Regions from separate parts of the Kitasatospora sp. NPDC091276 genome, predicted to be linked through region 2. Evidence: riboswitches for the same ligand, from Rfam matches in the RefSeq annotation. Region 2 holds a riboswitch; the other holds the start of a gene.

Region 1 (7,476 bases), on a different contig from region 2:
GAGATCCTCAACTACGGCCACACCCTCGGCCACGCCATCGAGCGCAACGAGCGCTACAAGTGGCGGCACGGCGCCGCGATCTCCATCGGCATGGTCTTCGCCGCCGAACTCGGCCGCCTGGCGGGCCGGTTGGACGACGAGACGGCCGACCGGCACCGTACCGTGCTGGCCTCCGTCGGCCTGCCGCTGCGTTACCAGGCGGACGCCTGGCCGAAGCTGCTGGACGCCATGAAGATCGACAAGAAGTCGCGCGGCGACCTGATCCGCTTCATCGTCCTGGACGGCCTCGGCAAGACCTCCGTCCTGGAGGGCCCCGACCCGTCCCTGCTGGTCGCCGCCTACGCGGAGGTCTCGGCGTGACCAGGGTCATGGTGCTCAACGGCCCCAACCTCGGGCGGCTCGGCAGCCGCGAGCCGGACGTCTACGGCGCCACCTCCTACGCCGGGCTGGTCGAGCGCTGCACCGCGCTCGGCAAGGAGTTCGGCTTCGAGGTCGAGGTGCACGAGACCAACTCCGAGCAGCAGATGGTGGAGTGGCTGCACGAGGCGGCCGACGGCAAGGTGCCCGTGGTGATCAACCCGGGCGCGTTCACGCACTACTCGTACGCGATGCGGGACGCCGCCTCGCAGCGCACCGCGCCGCTGATCGAGGTGCACATCTCCAACCCGTACGCCCGGGAGACCTTCCGGCACACCTCGGTGATCGCCGCGGTGGCCTCCGGCACCATCGCGGGGTTCGGGCTCGGCTCGTACGAGCTGGCCCTGCGCGCCCTGGCCGAGCAACTCGCCACGCGCTGACGCCTGGTCAGCGGCCCGGTGGCGGACTGTGCCCGCCGCCGGGCCGCCGTGTAGTCTCCCCGCTGAGAGGTGTCGGGAGGTGACCGTGACGCAGTACGCCGGGGGCGGGCAGGTCCCGCCGCGTCCCGTCGCTCCGCCGGGGCCGCAGCCGTCGGGGGCCGCCGCGCCGCCGCCGGTGCCGCCCGCTCCGGCTCCTGTTCCCGCCGCCGCGCCGCCGGTTCCGGCCGCTCCGGTGCCGCCCGCTCCGGCTCCTGTTCCCGCCGCCGCGCCGCCGGTTCCGGCCGCTCCGGTGCCGCCCGCTCCTGTTGCCGCGCCCGCCCCGGCCGCACCCGCGCCCGGCGCGCCGGTCCCCGTCGGGTCCACCGGGCACTTCGTGCTGCCCTCCGGCACGCCCGTGCAACTCCCCGCCCACCCGCCGCAGCGGCACGCGCCCACCAGTCCGATCGCCGTCCTGCTGATCGGCCCGGCCGGGGCCGGCAAGACCACCGTCGCCCGGTACTGGGCCGAGCGCCGGCCCAGCCCGACCGCGCACATCAGCCTGGACGACGTCCGCGAGTGGGTGCAGTCCGGCTTCGCCAACCCGCAGTCCGGCTGGAACGACGCCTCCGAGGCGCAGTACCGGCTGGCCCGCCGCACCTGCGGCTTCGCCTGCCGCAACTACCTCGCCAACGGCATCTCCTGCATCATCGACGACGCCGTCTTCCCGGACCGCCCGGCCATCGGCCTCGGCGGCTGGAAGCGGCACATCGGCCCCGGCATGATCCCGGTCGTGCTGCTGCCCAGCCTGGACTCCGTGCTGCACCGCAACGCCCGGCGCGGCGGCACCCGGCGGCTCGGTGACGAGGAGGTGGCGCGGATCCACGGCCGGATGGCCGGCTGGTACAACTCCGGGCTGCCGATCATCGACAACTCGTACCTGGACGTGGCCGGCACCGCCGCCGAGCTGGACCGTGTCATCCTGGCCCGGCTGATGGGCATGCCGGTGCGCTGACCTGCGACGATCCGGCGGTGTCGGTGCCGGCTGCGATGATGTGCGGGTCCTGTCGAACCACCCCGGGGGAGCTGACGCCCGTGCCGGAAGGCCACATCATCCACCGCCTCGCCGCCGAGAACCGGAAGGCCTTCGGCGGCCGCCCGGTCGAGGTGTCCAGTCCGCAGGGCCGGTTCGCCGACGAGGCCAAGGCCATCGACGGGCAGTTGCTCACCGCGGCCGAAGCCGTCGGCAAGCACCTGTTCCTCGGCTTCGAGGAGGGCGCCTGGGTGCACGTCCACCTCGGCCTCTACGGCGGCTTCGCCTTCGGCACCGGGCCCGCGCCCGAGCCGGTCGGCCTGGTCCGGCTGCGGCTGGCCAACGACGACGGCTACGCAGACCTGCGCGGCCCCAACACCTGCGCGCTGGTCACCGGCGCGGAGAAGGCCGCCGTCGCGGCCCGGCTGGGCCCCGACCCGCTGCGCGCCGACGCCGACCCGCAGGCCGCCTGGCGCCGGATATCGGCCAGCCGGACGACCGTCGCCGCGCTGCTGATGGACCAGAAGGTGCTGGCCGGGGTGGGCAACGTCTACCGGGCCGAGGTGCTGTTCCGCCACGGGATCAACCCGCACCGCGCCGGCCGCGACCTCACCCGGGGCGAGTGGGACGCGATCTGGGCCGACCTGGTCGCCCTGATGCACGAGGGCGTCGGCGCGGGCCGGATCGACACCGTCCGCCCCGAGCACACCCCCGAGGCGATGGGCCGCCCGCCGCGCGTCGACGACCACGGCGGCGAGGTGTACGTCTACCGGCGGGCCGCGATGCCCTGCCTGGTCTGCGGCACCGACGTCCGGACGGAGCAGCACGCCGCGCGCAACCTCTTCTGGTGCCCCGCCTGCCAGGCGGCCTGACCGCGTTCGAGGGTTGCTCCGGCCGGGCCCCGGCGCGTCCTCCGGGGGGGGGGGAGCCGGTCAGCCGACGGCCGTGTTGGGCTCGTGGTGTTCGGCGGCGGCGCACGCGTCGAGGAGGGGGCGCAGGGCCTCGTCCACGAGCCGGTAGCGCACGACCCGCCCGTCCTTGTCTCCGGTGACCACGCCCGCGGTGCGGAGCAGCCGCAGGGCCTGGGACACGGCGGGGTCGCGCATGCCGGTGGCGACGGCGAGGTCGGAGACGGCGAGCGGGCCGGCCCGGTGGAGGGCGAGCAGGAGGGCGAGCCGCCCGGGGTCGGCGAGCAGGGAGAACCGCTCGGCCCAGGTGCGGACGTGCGCGGGGTCGCCGATCGCGGCGATGGCCTCGCAGACCCGGTGTCCGTCGATGGTGCGGTGGCCCGCGCGGTCGGCCGGTACGAGATGCATGCGCACATTGTTGCAGGAGGGGGCCTGTGATCCTGGACACCTGCGCAGGTGCGCAGCCTTGCAAGGGTGGGTCCTGGCCCCTACGGTGTTCCCCGCCGTGGTGCTCGGGAAGACCGGTGACGGATCCTCAGGGGTCCCAGTCCGGAGCGGCCCTCGCCACTGTGATCGGGCCATCGTGATCGTCGACGATGGAGAGACGTCCGTACCCACGACGCCACTGGGAGCCTCGCGCACCTGGGAAGGCGGGTACGGGACCCCCGTAAGCCAGGAGACCGGCCACGGCATCTCACGAAGTGTTTCCACGAGGTGCTGGAGCGTGACCCGAATGACCCTGCCCGAAACCGCCGCCGCCGAGGCGCCGGCGACACCGTCCGTGCTGCCCACGTTCCGCTGGAAGCGCGAGGACACCGTCCGCACGGCCGGGCTGATGGGGGTGATCCTGGCCATGCACGTGGTGGCCTTCGGGACGCTCGTCTTCCTGGTCGCGCCCCACAACTACGCGGTCGGCACCCAGGTCTTCGGGGTGGGCCTCGGGATCACCGCGTACACCCTCGGCATGCGGCACGCCTTCGACGCCGACCACATCGCGGTGATCGACAACACCACCCGCAAGCTGATGGCGGACGGCAAGCGGCCGGTCTCGGTCGGCTTCTGGTTCGCCCTCGGGCACTCCTCGATGGTGGTGCTGATGGCCGCCCTGGTGGCGGGCGGCGCGCAGCTGGCCAGCACGCTGATGGACGACGACTCGGCCACCCACAAGTGGCTCGGGATGGTCGGCACGACGGCCTCCGGGGCGTTCCTCTACCTGATCGGCGCGCTCAACCTGGCCGCGCTGCTCGGCATACTCAAGGTGTTCCGGGCGATGCGGGCCGGGTCGTACGACGAGGCGCAGCTGGAGGAGCACCTCAACTCGCGCGGCTTCATGGCCCGGGTGCTGAACCGGGCGACCCGGTCGATCACCCGGCCCGGGCAGATGTTCCCGGTGGGCATGGTGCTGGGGCTGGGCTTCGACACCGCGACCGAGGTCACCCTGATGGTGATGGCCGGGTCGGGCGCGGCGGCCGGGCTGCCCTGGTACGCGATCGTCTGCCTGCCGCTGCTGTTCGCGGCCGGGATGAGCCTGTTCGACACCCTGGACGGGACGTTCATGAACTTCGCGTACCAGTGGGCCTTCGCGAACCCGGTCCGGAAGGTGTACTACAACCTGACGATCACCGGGCTGTCGATCGCGGTGGCCTTCGTCATCGGCACCATCGAACTGGTCGGCGTGCTGCACGAGAAGCTCGATCTGACCGACCCGGTCACCGGCTGGATCGCGGGCATCTCGCTGGACAACGTCGGCTACGCGATCGCCGGGCTGTTCGTGGTGGTCTGGGCCGCGGCGATCGCCTACTGGAAGCTGGCCCGGGTGGAGAAGCGCTGGGTGGCCGCCGAGTAGCGACGGCTGCGATCAGCGACGGCAGCGAGCAGCGACGGCGCCTCCCCCGGGATTCCGGGGGAGGCGCCGTTTCGTCGCTGCGGGTCGGTGCCGGTCGTCGAGCGGGCGGGGTTCAGCGCTCTTCGCGGAAGTCGACGTGCCGGCGCGCGACCGGGTCGTACTTGCGCAGGACCATCCGGTCCGGGTCGTTGCGGCGGTTCTTGCGGGTCACGTACGTGTAGCCGGTGCCGGCGGTGGAGCGGAGCTTGATGACGGGGCGCAGTTCGCTGCGGGCCATGGGTGTCCTCCCGGGTTGGCGGGGTGTTCGGGGCTGGGGCGAAACCGTACACCGAAATGGAAGTCATTTTCATCTGGTGTAACGTGAGCTCCGTCCCGCCCATTCCCGGACGCCAGGGAGCACCCATGTCCGCCCACTGCCAACTCACCGGCCGCCGGCCCGGATTCGGCAACGCGATCTCGCACTCGCACCGCCGCACCCGCCGCCGCTTCGACCCCAACATCCAGCACAAGCGCTACTGGCTGCCCGGTGAGGGCCGGTACGTCCGGCTCACCCTCAGCGCCAAGGGCATCCGCACCATCGACACGATCGGCATCGAGGCCGCCGTCGCCCGCATCCGCGCCCGAGGGGGGAAGGTCTGATGGCCAAGCAGAGCAAGATCGCCAAGAACGAGCAGCGCCGCGCCGTCGTGGCCCGGTACGCCGAGCGCCGCGCCGAGCTCAAGCGGATCATCGCCCACCCCGGCACCGCCCCCGCCGAACGCGCGGACGCCCAGGCCGAACTCGCCCGCCAGCCCCGCGACGCCAGCGCCACCCGGATCCGCAACCGCGACGCCGTCGACGGCCGCCCCCGCGGCTACCTGCGCGCCTTCGGCCTCTCCCGGGTCAACCTCCGCGTCCACGCCCACGCCGGCCACCTGCCCGGCGTCCGCAAGGCCAGCTGGTGAGCGGCGTGGACGGGATCAAACTGCCCGTGGTGGTCGTCGCCGGACTGCACGCCGACGAACGCCGCGCCGCCGTCCGGGAGTTGGCGGCGGCCGCGGTGGACGCGGTGGTCCTCCACCATGACCTGCGGGAGGCCTCGCAGGGCGTCGTCCACCGTGAACTGCGCGACGCGGGAGGCGGGTTCGACGCCGCCGACGTCCCGCTGGTGAACGACTGCCCCTGCTGCGCCCTGCGCGAGGACCTGCTGCCGCGACTGCTGCGGATCGCCGACGAGGGCCGGTACGGGCTCGCGATCGTCGAACTGTGGGGCGGCAGCGACCCGCACCCGGCCGTCGAGGTGATCGCCGGGGGAGAGGCGGACGGCCGCCACCTGGAGGACGCCGTCGAACTCGCGGGCGTGGTCACGGCCGTCGACCCGGACCGGCTGATCGGCGAACTCTCCGTCTCCGACGACCTGGTGGAGCACGGCGAGCACACCGCCCGCCAGGACCAGCGGACCCGCGCGGAGGCGCTCGCCCACCAGGTCGAGTACGCCACCACCCTCGCCGTCCCGCGCGCGACGGCGCACGCGCCCGGGCTCGCGTTGCTCCGCCAGCTCCACCCCACCGCCCGGGTCGTCCGGCTCGGCACCGGGGCGCTCACCCGGGCCGCCCTCGGCGGCTTCGACGTCGCCGCCGCCCGCGACCGGGTCAACCCGGCGATCGCGCTGCTCCCGCAGGAGAGCGACGAGGCCGGCGTCACCACGCTGGTCTGGGAGCGCCGCCGCCCGCTGCACCCCGAGCGGCTGCACCGGGCGCTGGAACTGCTCGTCCCCGCCGCCCAGCGCAGCCGCGGCCGCTTCTGGCTGGCCAACCGGCCCGACCTGATGCTCGCCTGGGACGCCGCCGGGGCCAACCTCGCCGTCGAGGAGTGCGGCCCCTGGCTCACCTCCCTGCCCGACGCCGCCTGGGAGCTCTACCCGCCCGCCCGCCGGGCCGCCGCCGCCCTCGACTGGCACCCTCTGCACGGCGACCGGGTGCAGCAGCTCAGCTTCACCGCGGAGGGCCTCGACGTCGACGGCGTCACCGGGCTGCTCGACTCCTGTCTGCTCACCGACGCCGAACTCGCGGCGGGCGCACCCGGCTGGAAGGCCCTGCCGGACGCCTTCCGGGACCTGCTCGACCCCGTTCACTGAGGAGCCGTCACTGTGCGTAAGCGACCGAACCCGCCCAAGGCCCGGCCGAACCCGTTGTTCGCGGCCGGCATCGAGTACCTCGACTACAAGGACACCGACCTGCTGCGGCGCTTCGTCTCCGACCGCGGCAAGATCCGGAGCCGCCGCGTCACCCGGCTCACCGTCCAGCAGCAGCGCGCCGTGGCCAGGGCCGTCAAGAACGCCCGCGAGATGGCCCTCCTCCCGTACGCCGCCGGCACCACCCGGTAACCGGTCCCACCGTCACCACTGCCACCACCGTCACCACCCGACAAGGAGCCCCCGATGGCCGTCCCCAAGCGCAAGACGTCCCGCAGCAACACCCGGCACCGCCGGGCCCAGTGGAAGGGCAAGGCCCCGAAGCTCGTCCCGATCACCCTCAACGGCCGCGAACTGCTCGTCCCCCAGAACCTGGTCCCCGCCTACCGCCGCGGCCTGATCGACCCGGAGGGGGCGTAGCGACCACGGAGGGGGCGTGCGGGGGTGGGGGCGCGCCCTGTCGGGGGTGCTCGGCGGGCGGATCGGAGTGGGGGTTCGTAGGCTCGACGCATGTCTGATGCGTACGCGGGTCGGCGGGAGCGGGTGAGGGAGCACTGCAGTGCGGCCGGGGCCGATGCGGCGCTGATCACCCGGGCGGCGAACGTGCGGTATCTGACGGGCTGCGCGCCCTGCGGGGCGACGCTGCTGCTGACCCGGGAGCGGGTGCTGCTGGCAGTGCCGGACGATCTGCCGGCGGACGACACCGGGGAACACCTGATCGCGCCGGACGTCACCCAGGTACC
Region 2 (7,476 bases):
AAGACGCACGGTCAGGGCGCTTCCAGGACACGCCACGCGCTGTGCCCCCCGAACGCACGAACGCCCGAGGCCCCCGCCCGGACGCGCGGGCGGAGGTGGGAAGACACCCCTAGGCTTGAGGCCGCACTGGTCCGAGGGACGGGGAGTCGGCTGCCGTGACCGATCGCAGCACAGAGGATGATCAGTCGAAGCCGAGCATCGCCCGGGTCTACGACTATCTGCTCGGCGGCAAGGACAACTACGCCGTCGACCGCGAGATCGGCGACTTCTTCATCAAGGACCTGCCCGGTTCGCGGGCGATGGCCTTCGCCAATCGCGGGGCCCTCGTTCGCGCCGTGGCGGCCATGGCCCGCGACGGCGTCTCCCAGTTCGTCGACATGGGCAGCGGTCTGCCCACCGCCGACAACGTGCACCAGGTCGCCCAGCGGCACCGTCCGGACGCGCGCGTCGTCTACGTCGACCACGACCCGGTCGTGGTCGCCCACAGCCGGGCCCTGCTGGCCGCCGACGACCGCACCACCGTGATCCGGGCGGACCTGCGCGCGCCGGAGGAGCTCTACCACGACCCCGGCCTACAGGAGTTGATCGACTTCGACGAGCCGGTGGGCGTCGTCTTCAGCGCCGTGCTGCACCACCTCACCGATGCCGAACGCCCCGCCGAGCTCGCGCGCTGGTGGGTGGACCGGGTGCCGTCGGGCAGTCAGGTCTACATCTCCCACTTCCGCTCCGGCGGGAACGAGGAGACCCGGCTCATGGAGCAGAAGCTGCAGAGCAGCTTCGGCCGCGGCCGCTGGCGCACCGACGAGGAGATCACCGGCCTGTTCGACGGCCTTGAGCTCCTCGAACCGGGCCTGGTCCCCTGCTCCCTGTGGCGGCCGGACCCCGCGCCGGACGACGACGGCACCGGGAACGGCGTGGACAGGCCCGCTCCGACGGTGTGGGAACAGCTGATCTCCTGCGCACTGGCCCGCAAGCCGTAGCCGGCTGTTGGCCCGCGCGCCCCGTACGTCTCGTACGCCGTGCGGGCGGACCGGGAGTGTCAGTGGCGTGTTGTTGAGTGTGCGCCATGACTGTTCACCACCTGCTGGCCGCCCTGCCCGGGCCCGACGAGCTGCGCGCCCGCTGCCGGGCGCTCGCGCTGCTGGACTCGATCGTCTCCGCCCCCTACGCACCCGACCACTCGTACGTGGCCGGGTGGCGTCCGGGCGTCGATCTGGCGTGCATGGACAACGGTTCCGGTGACCAGTACGCGATCGTCTTCGACCCGGCCGGGGTGTTCCTCTACGGGTTCGACCACGAGAGCGACGCCACCCCGTGGCGGGAGGAGGACCGTGCGCACTGGCCCGGCCTGCTCGACGGACTGCCCGGCCCGCTCGCGCACTACGCGCAGGCGCCGGAGTTCCAGCTCGACGGCTTCTTCGACGCGACCGTGTGCGCCTGGCGCGAGACGGGCGGCACCGACTGGCGGTGCGGGCCGGTCGAGTTCGCCGACGGCGAGACGGACGGCGCCGACTGGCTGTTCGGCCTGCTCACCGGCGCCGACGGTACGGAGGCGTTCGTGGACTACGCCGAGGACTACCACGAGCAGTCCGTCGACCGGGAGGCGGTGGCGGCCGTGCTAGCGGACGCCCCGCTCGATCGCCGAATAGTTTCCGCGCTCTCGCCCACCGCGAACTTCGACACCGTCGCCGCGTTGGCCCGCGCGCTGGGTTACCGCACCGTTCGGGAGGACGGCTGAGAAGTCACCGGTCAGCTAAGTCGCGTCGGCCAGGTCCGCCCGCAGACGCGACCGGCGTGGGCTAGAGCGACACCGTGTGGCTCGGGGGTTGGAGGCGTACGGGGAGGGTCTTCAGGTGCCAGTTGAGCGGGTTGGTGCCGCGTTGCAGGTGCCCCGGGTCGACGGCGAGTTGCAGGTCGGGTACCCGGCTGAACAGCGCGGCCAGGGCGACAGCGGCCTCCTCCTGGGCGAGGTGCGCGCCCAGGCAGCGGTGCGCGCCGTGTCCGAAACCGAGGTGGGGCTCCTTGCTGTGGCGGGTGCGGCCGAGGTCGAGGCGGTCGGGGTCGGCGAAGGCGGCGGGGTCCCGGTTGGCCGCGGACACGATCGGGAGGACGGCTTCTCCGGCGCACACCGGGGTGGCGCCGACGGTGGTGTCGCGGGTGGCGTAACGGGGCAGCGCGCGCACGACGGGCCCGCAGTAGCGCATGAGTTCATCGACGGCGTGCGGCATGAGGGCGGGGTCCTCGCGCAGCAGGGCGAGCTGGTCGGGGTGGGCGAGGAGCGCTTCGGTGCTGTTGGCGATGAGGTTGACGGTGGTGATGTGCCCGGCGACGACCAGGTTGGTGATGAGCGAGACGAGCTCGTCGGTGCTCAGGCGGTCGTCGTGGTGGGGCGCGAGCAGTTCGGAGATGAGGTCGTCGCCCGGGTCCGCGGTGTGGAGGCCGACGAGGAGGTGGGCGTCGGCGACCATTCCGGCGAGCGCGTCGCCCAGTTCCTCGCCGCAGGTGCCGGCGGCCAGGGTGGCGCTGCGGCTCCGCCAGCGGTCGCGGTCGGCTTCGGGGACGGCGATGAGTTCGCAGATGACGGTGATGGGCAGCGGTCGGGCGAAGTGTTCGATCAGGTCGACGACGCCGTCCTCGGCGTGGTCCGGCAGGCGGTCGAGCAGGTCGGCGGCGATGGCTTCGATCCGGGGGCGCAGCGCGGCCACGCGGCGCGGGGAGAACGCGGCGGCGACCAGGCCGCGCAGACGACGGTGGTCGGAGCCGTCCGAGTCGAAGATCCCGGCACGCAGGTACTTCTCGTGGCCCGCGTACATGCCGCGGGCTTGCCAGGTCTGTTCGGTGCGGTGGGCCACCTTCGCGCCGGGGACGGTCGCGGCGTCGATGGTGAAGTCGGGATCGCTCATGATCGTGCGGATGTCGTCGTGGCGGGTCGCCACCCACATGGGGTCGACGCCTCGGACGCGGCCCCGCACCAGGTGCTCGCGTTCGCGGATGTGCGCGTAGGAGGTGAACGGATCGCGGACCAGCTCCTGATCCGCCAGGTCCAGTGGTTCGTCGCCGGACTCGGTGGTGGTCCGCCCTTCCGTCGTCATGGTGAGGCGCTCCCAACGGGTGGTCGTTCCGTGACGGCATCATGGCGGCCGGACCGCGCCCCACCTGCCGCTATCGGTGCCAATCCACCCGAACGAATGCATTCGCCCCCGACCCCGGAGACGAGGACGCCCGGTCGTCGTCCGGGGCCGCGGTCGATGTCCGTTCGGGTCGGTGTCCGTTCGGGTCGGTATCCGTTCGGGTCGGTATCCGTTCGGGTCGGTGTCAGCCGCGACCGGCGGTGGAAGCCCGGACGTGGAGTTCCCAGGCGTGGGTCCGTACCACGCCCGGTTCCGCCGCGCCCGACAGCAGGTCGCTGAGCAGGGCCGCGCATTCGCGGCCGTACTCCGCCGCGCGCAGGTCCACCGCCGTCACCTGCGGGCTCGACCCGCGTGCCGCGGCGCCGTCGACGCAGGCGGCCACCAGCACCTCGGTTCCGGCCCGCAGGCCTGCCCGGGCCACGGCTGCCAGCACGCCGGGCACCGCGCCGTCGGGGGCGCAGACCACGGCGTCCAGGCCCGGGGTGCCGGCGAGCAGGTCCGTGGTGGCGGCCTCGGCCTCGGTCGGCGTGGCCGCGAACGGGACCGTTCGCACGGCGACCTCGACGCCGTGGCGCCCGGTCCAGTCGGCGGCGGCGGCCCGCAGGGCGGTCGCCCAGTCGGATCCCGGGCCGGGGGCCAGCAGTGCCGGGCGGCGTGCGCCGCGCTGCGCGAGGTGGTCCAGCAGGGCGGCGAGCGAGGTGGCGTTGTCGCACACCACCGATCCGCTGGGTGCGGCCCCGCCTCCGAGGTAGCGCTCCCCGGTGACCACGGGTACGCCGGCGGCCAGCAGACCGGGCACGGCCGGGTCGTCGACCTCCGGATCGATGACCATCAGCCCGTCGACCCGGGCGGCCAGCCCGCCCTCCGCCGCCTTCCCGGGGGCCAGCAGCACCACGTCGAGGCCGTCCTCGCGGGCTCGCTCGACGGCGCCGAACGCCAGCTTCATGTAGTAGTCGAGGCGGGTCGCCGTGCGCGGCAGGTACAGGCCCACTGCCCCGGTGCTGGAGCGGCGCAGGCTGCGCGCCGCCGAGTTCGGCCGGTAGCCGAGCTCTCGGGCCGCGGCCTGGACGCGTTCACGCGTCGCCTCGGCCACCCGGCCGGATCCGAGGAGGGCGTCGGAGGCGGTGCTCTTGGACACCCCGGCCGCCCGGGCCACGTCGAACAGGGTCACGGATCGGCTGGTCACAGCCCGGAAGTCTAGACGCAGAACCGGAGGCCACCCGTGGTCCGGGCGCCTGCGATGCTCCTCGCACCCCCTTGCCGGAACGTTCCGGCAACGCTTAGGGTCACCCGTGCCGGAACGTTCCGGCACGGCTTCGGCCTGCTCCCGACACCATGACCCGAGATGACCCGAGGACCCGCCATGCGCCTGATCACCGCCCTGAACCCGCCCGCGTCCCCGGCCCGCACCCGCGCGCCCCGGCGCGCCGCCCTGCGGGTCGCCCTCGTCCAGCAGCGCTGGCACGCGGACCCCGAGCAGCACCGGGCCGGCCTGCTGGAGGGAATCCGCCTCGCCGCCGAACAGGGCGCCGCCCTCGTCGCCCTCCAGGAGCTCACGCTCTCCCCGTACTTCGCCGTGCTGCGCCAGTCCGACCACCCGCAGGCCGTCGAGCCCGAGGACCTGCGCACCGGCCCGACCTTCGCGTTCGCCGCGGCCGCCGCCCGCGAGCACGGCATCCACGTGCACGCCTCGCTCTTCGAGAAGGCCGACGGACCGGACGGCCCCGACGGCCTCGGCTACAACACCGCGATCCTCGTCGCCCCCGACGGCACCCTGGTGCAGCGCACCCGCAAGCTGCACATCCCCGTGACCGAGGGCTACTACGAGGACACCTGGTTCCGCCAGGGCCCGGCCGGCGAGGACGCCTTCCCCCTCGCCGAGGTGGGCGACGCCGCCATCGGCCTGCCGACCTGCTGGGACCAGTGGTTCCCCGAGCTCGCCCGCGCCTACTCCCTCGCCGGCGCCGACGTGCTCGTCTACCCGACCGCCATCGGCTCCGAGCCGGGCCACCCCGGCTTCGACACCCAGCCGCTGTGGCAGCAGGTCATCACCGGCAACGCCATCGCCAACGCCACCTTCATGGTCGTCCCCAACCGCATCGGCACCGAAGGCGAACTCACCTTCTACGGCAGCTCGTTCATCGTCGACCCGTACGGCCGCGTGCTCACCCGGGCACCGCGCGACGAGGCCGCCGTCCTGGTCGCCGACCTCGACCTCGACCAGCGCCACGACTGGCTCGAACTCTTCCCCTTCAACACCACCCGCCGCCCCGACGCCTACGCGCCCCTGACCGCCCAGCGCTGACGCCCCCGGCCTCCCCGGTCAGGAAACGGACCTGCCCCGGGGAGGCCCTTCGGCCTCGCCGACCATGCGACCCGTCCCCACCGGGACACCGGTGCGTGTTCCCCTCACGTTCGCTGCCGGGTTCCGCCACCGAGGCGCTCCCGGTTCAGGCGCGCCTCGGCAGGGTCTCGTCGAGGAGACGGGCGACGCCCTGGTCACGGAGCCGGTAGCGCACCACTCGCCCGTCCCGCTCGGCCGAGACCACGCCGGAGGCCCTCAGGAGGCGGAGGGCCTGGGAGACGGCGGTCGGGCTGATACCGCAGGCGCCGGCGAGGTCGGAAACCGGGATCGGCCCGGCGGCGTGCATCGCCGCCAGCAAGGCCAGCCTGCCGGGCTCGGCCAACAGCGCGAACCTCTCGGCGACAGCGCGCAGTTGGTCACGGTCGGCCACCGCAGCGACGGCAGCCTGAACCGCTCGGGCATCGATTGCCTCGGGCATGTGCTGCCCTTCCCCCTCGTCACGGCTTTGTCAGCACTTTGCGTTATTGCAACATATGCGCAACTGCGCAGCCTTGTCGACTGACTGTCCGAGCCCCTACGGTGTTCCCCGCCGTGGTGTTCGGGAAGTCCGGTGACAGCTCCTCAGGGGCCGAATCCGGCGCGGCCCTCGCCACTGTGAACGGGAAGTGCCCCCGGCGCGCCCGCAGCCACTGCGGGCAGTCACCGGTGCCGTACGGCGCACGGGAAGACGAGCCGCGGGGTGCGCTCAGCCCTGCCCGGACGCGGGCAGAACTGTCCATCCCCCAGCCAGGAGACCGGCCACGGCGCGCACGACTCCCCCGACCTCGCCGGGGGTGCCCCCATCGAGGAGCTGGAGAGGCCGCCCGTCATGACCCTCACCGACGACACCCCGTCATCCGCCCTGCCCCTGCCCCCGCGCTGGCAGCGCCGGGACACCGTCCGCACCGCCAGTCTGCTCGGCGTCATCCTCGCCATGCACGTGGTCGCCTTCGGCATGCTGTTCCTGCTCGTCGCGCCCAACCACTACACGATCGGGAACCAGGCCTTCGGCGTCGGCCTCGGCATCACCGCCTACACCCTCGGCATGCGACACGCCTTCGACGCCGACCACATCGCCGCCATCGACAACACCACCCGCAAGCTGATGGCCGACGGCCAGCGCCCGGTCTCGGTCGGCTTCTGGTTCGCCCTCGGCCACTCCAGTATCGTCATGGCGATGGCCGCCCTGGTCGCCGGCGGCGCGCAGATCGCCGGCACCCTGGTCGACGGCCAGTCCACCGCCCACCAGTGGCTCGGCGTCATCGGCACCAGCGTCTCCGGCACCTTCCTCTACCTCATCGCCGCGCTCAACCTGATCGCCCTGGCCGGCATCTACAAGGTCTACAAGGCCATGCGGGCCGGCCAGTTCGACGAGAGGCAGTTGGAGAAGCACCTCGACGAGCGCGGCTTCATGAACCGCATCCTCGGCAAGCTCACCAAGTCCATCCGCCGCCCCGGCCAGATGTACCCGGTCGGCGTGCTCTTCGGCCTCGGCTTCGACACCGCCACCGAGGTCGCCCTGATGGTCATGGCCGGCTCCGGCGCCGCCTCCGGCCTGCCCTGGTACGCCATCATCTGCCTGCCGCTGCTCTTCGCCTGCGGCATGAGCCTGTTCGACACCCTCGACGGCACCTTCATGAACTTCGCCTACCACTGGGCGTTCTCCAACCCGGTCCGCAAGGTCTACTACAACCTCACCATCACCGGCCTGTCCATCGCCGTCGCCTTCGTCATCGGCACCATCGAACTGGTCGGCGTGCTGCACGAGAAGCTCGACCTCACCGACCCCGTCACCGGCTGGATCGCCGATATCAGCCTCGACAACGTCGGCTACATCCTCGTCGGCATGTTCGTCGTCGTCTGGGCCTGCGCACTCGCCTACTGGCGCTTCAGCAACGTCGAGCAGCGTTGGGCCACCCGCGTCGGGAAGACCGGCTGACCCGCCCGCCCGGGCCGGCTCCTCCTTCGACCAGGAACGGGGTCGGCCGCGTCCGCCCCGTC

What was found. A riboswitch is a leader RNA that binds a small molecule or an ion and turns the genes downstream of it on or off. The one in region 2 is predicted to bind cobalamin.
Region 1: it holds a riboswitch for cobalamin, as region 2 does, so the genes downstream of both, AB0O19_RS06920 (HoxN/HupN/NixA family nickel/cobalt transporter) here and AB0O19_RS15005 (HoxN/HupN/NixA family nickel/cobalt transporter) in region 2, are expected to answer to the same signal.

The regions. Positions count from the first base shown of each region.
Region 1 is NZ_JBFBFU010000004.1:207,801-215,276, forward strand. It holds gene aroB (3-dehydroquinate synthase) at 1-360, shown strand, start outside; gene aroQ (type II 3-dehydroquinate dehydratase) at 369-797, shown strand; gene AB0O19_RS06905 (AAA family ATPase) at 877-1,788, shown strand; gene AB0O19_RS06910 (DNA-formamidopyrimidine glycosylase family protein) at 1,869-2,678, shown strand; gene AB0O19_RS06915 (metalloregulator ArsR/SmtB family transcription factor) at 2,739-3,122, opposite strand; cobalamin riboswitch at 3,204-3,418, shown strand; gene AB0O19_RS06920 (HoxN/HupN/NixA family nickel/cobalt transporter) at 3,448-4,560, shown strand; gene rpmG (50S ribosomal protein L33) at 4,673-4,837, opposite strand; gene rpmB (50S ribosomal protein L28) at 4,963-5,199, shown strand; gene rpsN (30S ribosomal protein S14) at 5,199-5,504, shown strand; gene AB0O19_RS06940 (GTP-binding protein) at 5,501-6,676, shown strand; gene rpsR (30S ribosomal protein S18) at 6,689-6,925, shown strand; gene rpmF (50S ribosomal protein L32) at 6,980-7,153, shown strand; gene AB0O19_RS06955 (aminopeptidase P family protein) at 7,244-7,476, shown strand, end outside.
Region 2 is NZ_JBFBFU010000010.1:141,988-149,463, reverse strand. It holds gene AB0O19_RS15035 (SAM-dependent methyltransferase) at 156-980, shown strand; gene AB0O19_RS15030 (hypothetical protein) at 1,067-1,738, shown strand; gene AB0O19_RS15025 (cytochrome P450) at 1,800-3,092, opposite strand; gene AB0O19_RS15020 (LacI family DNA-binding transcriptional regulator) at 3,316-4,317, opposite strand; gene AB0O19_RS15015 (nitrilase-related carbon-nitrogen hydrolase) at 4,495-5,436, shown strand; gene AB0O19_RS15010 (metalloregulator ArsR/SmtB family transcription factor) at 5,582-5,914, opposite strand; cobalamin riboswitch at 6,012-6,254, shown strand; gene AB0O19_RS15005 (HoxN/HupN/NixA family nickel/cobalt transporter) at 6,305-7,414, shown strand.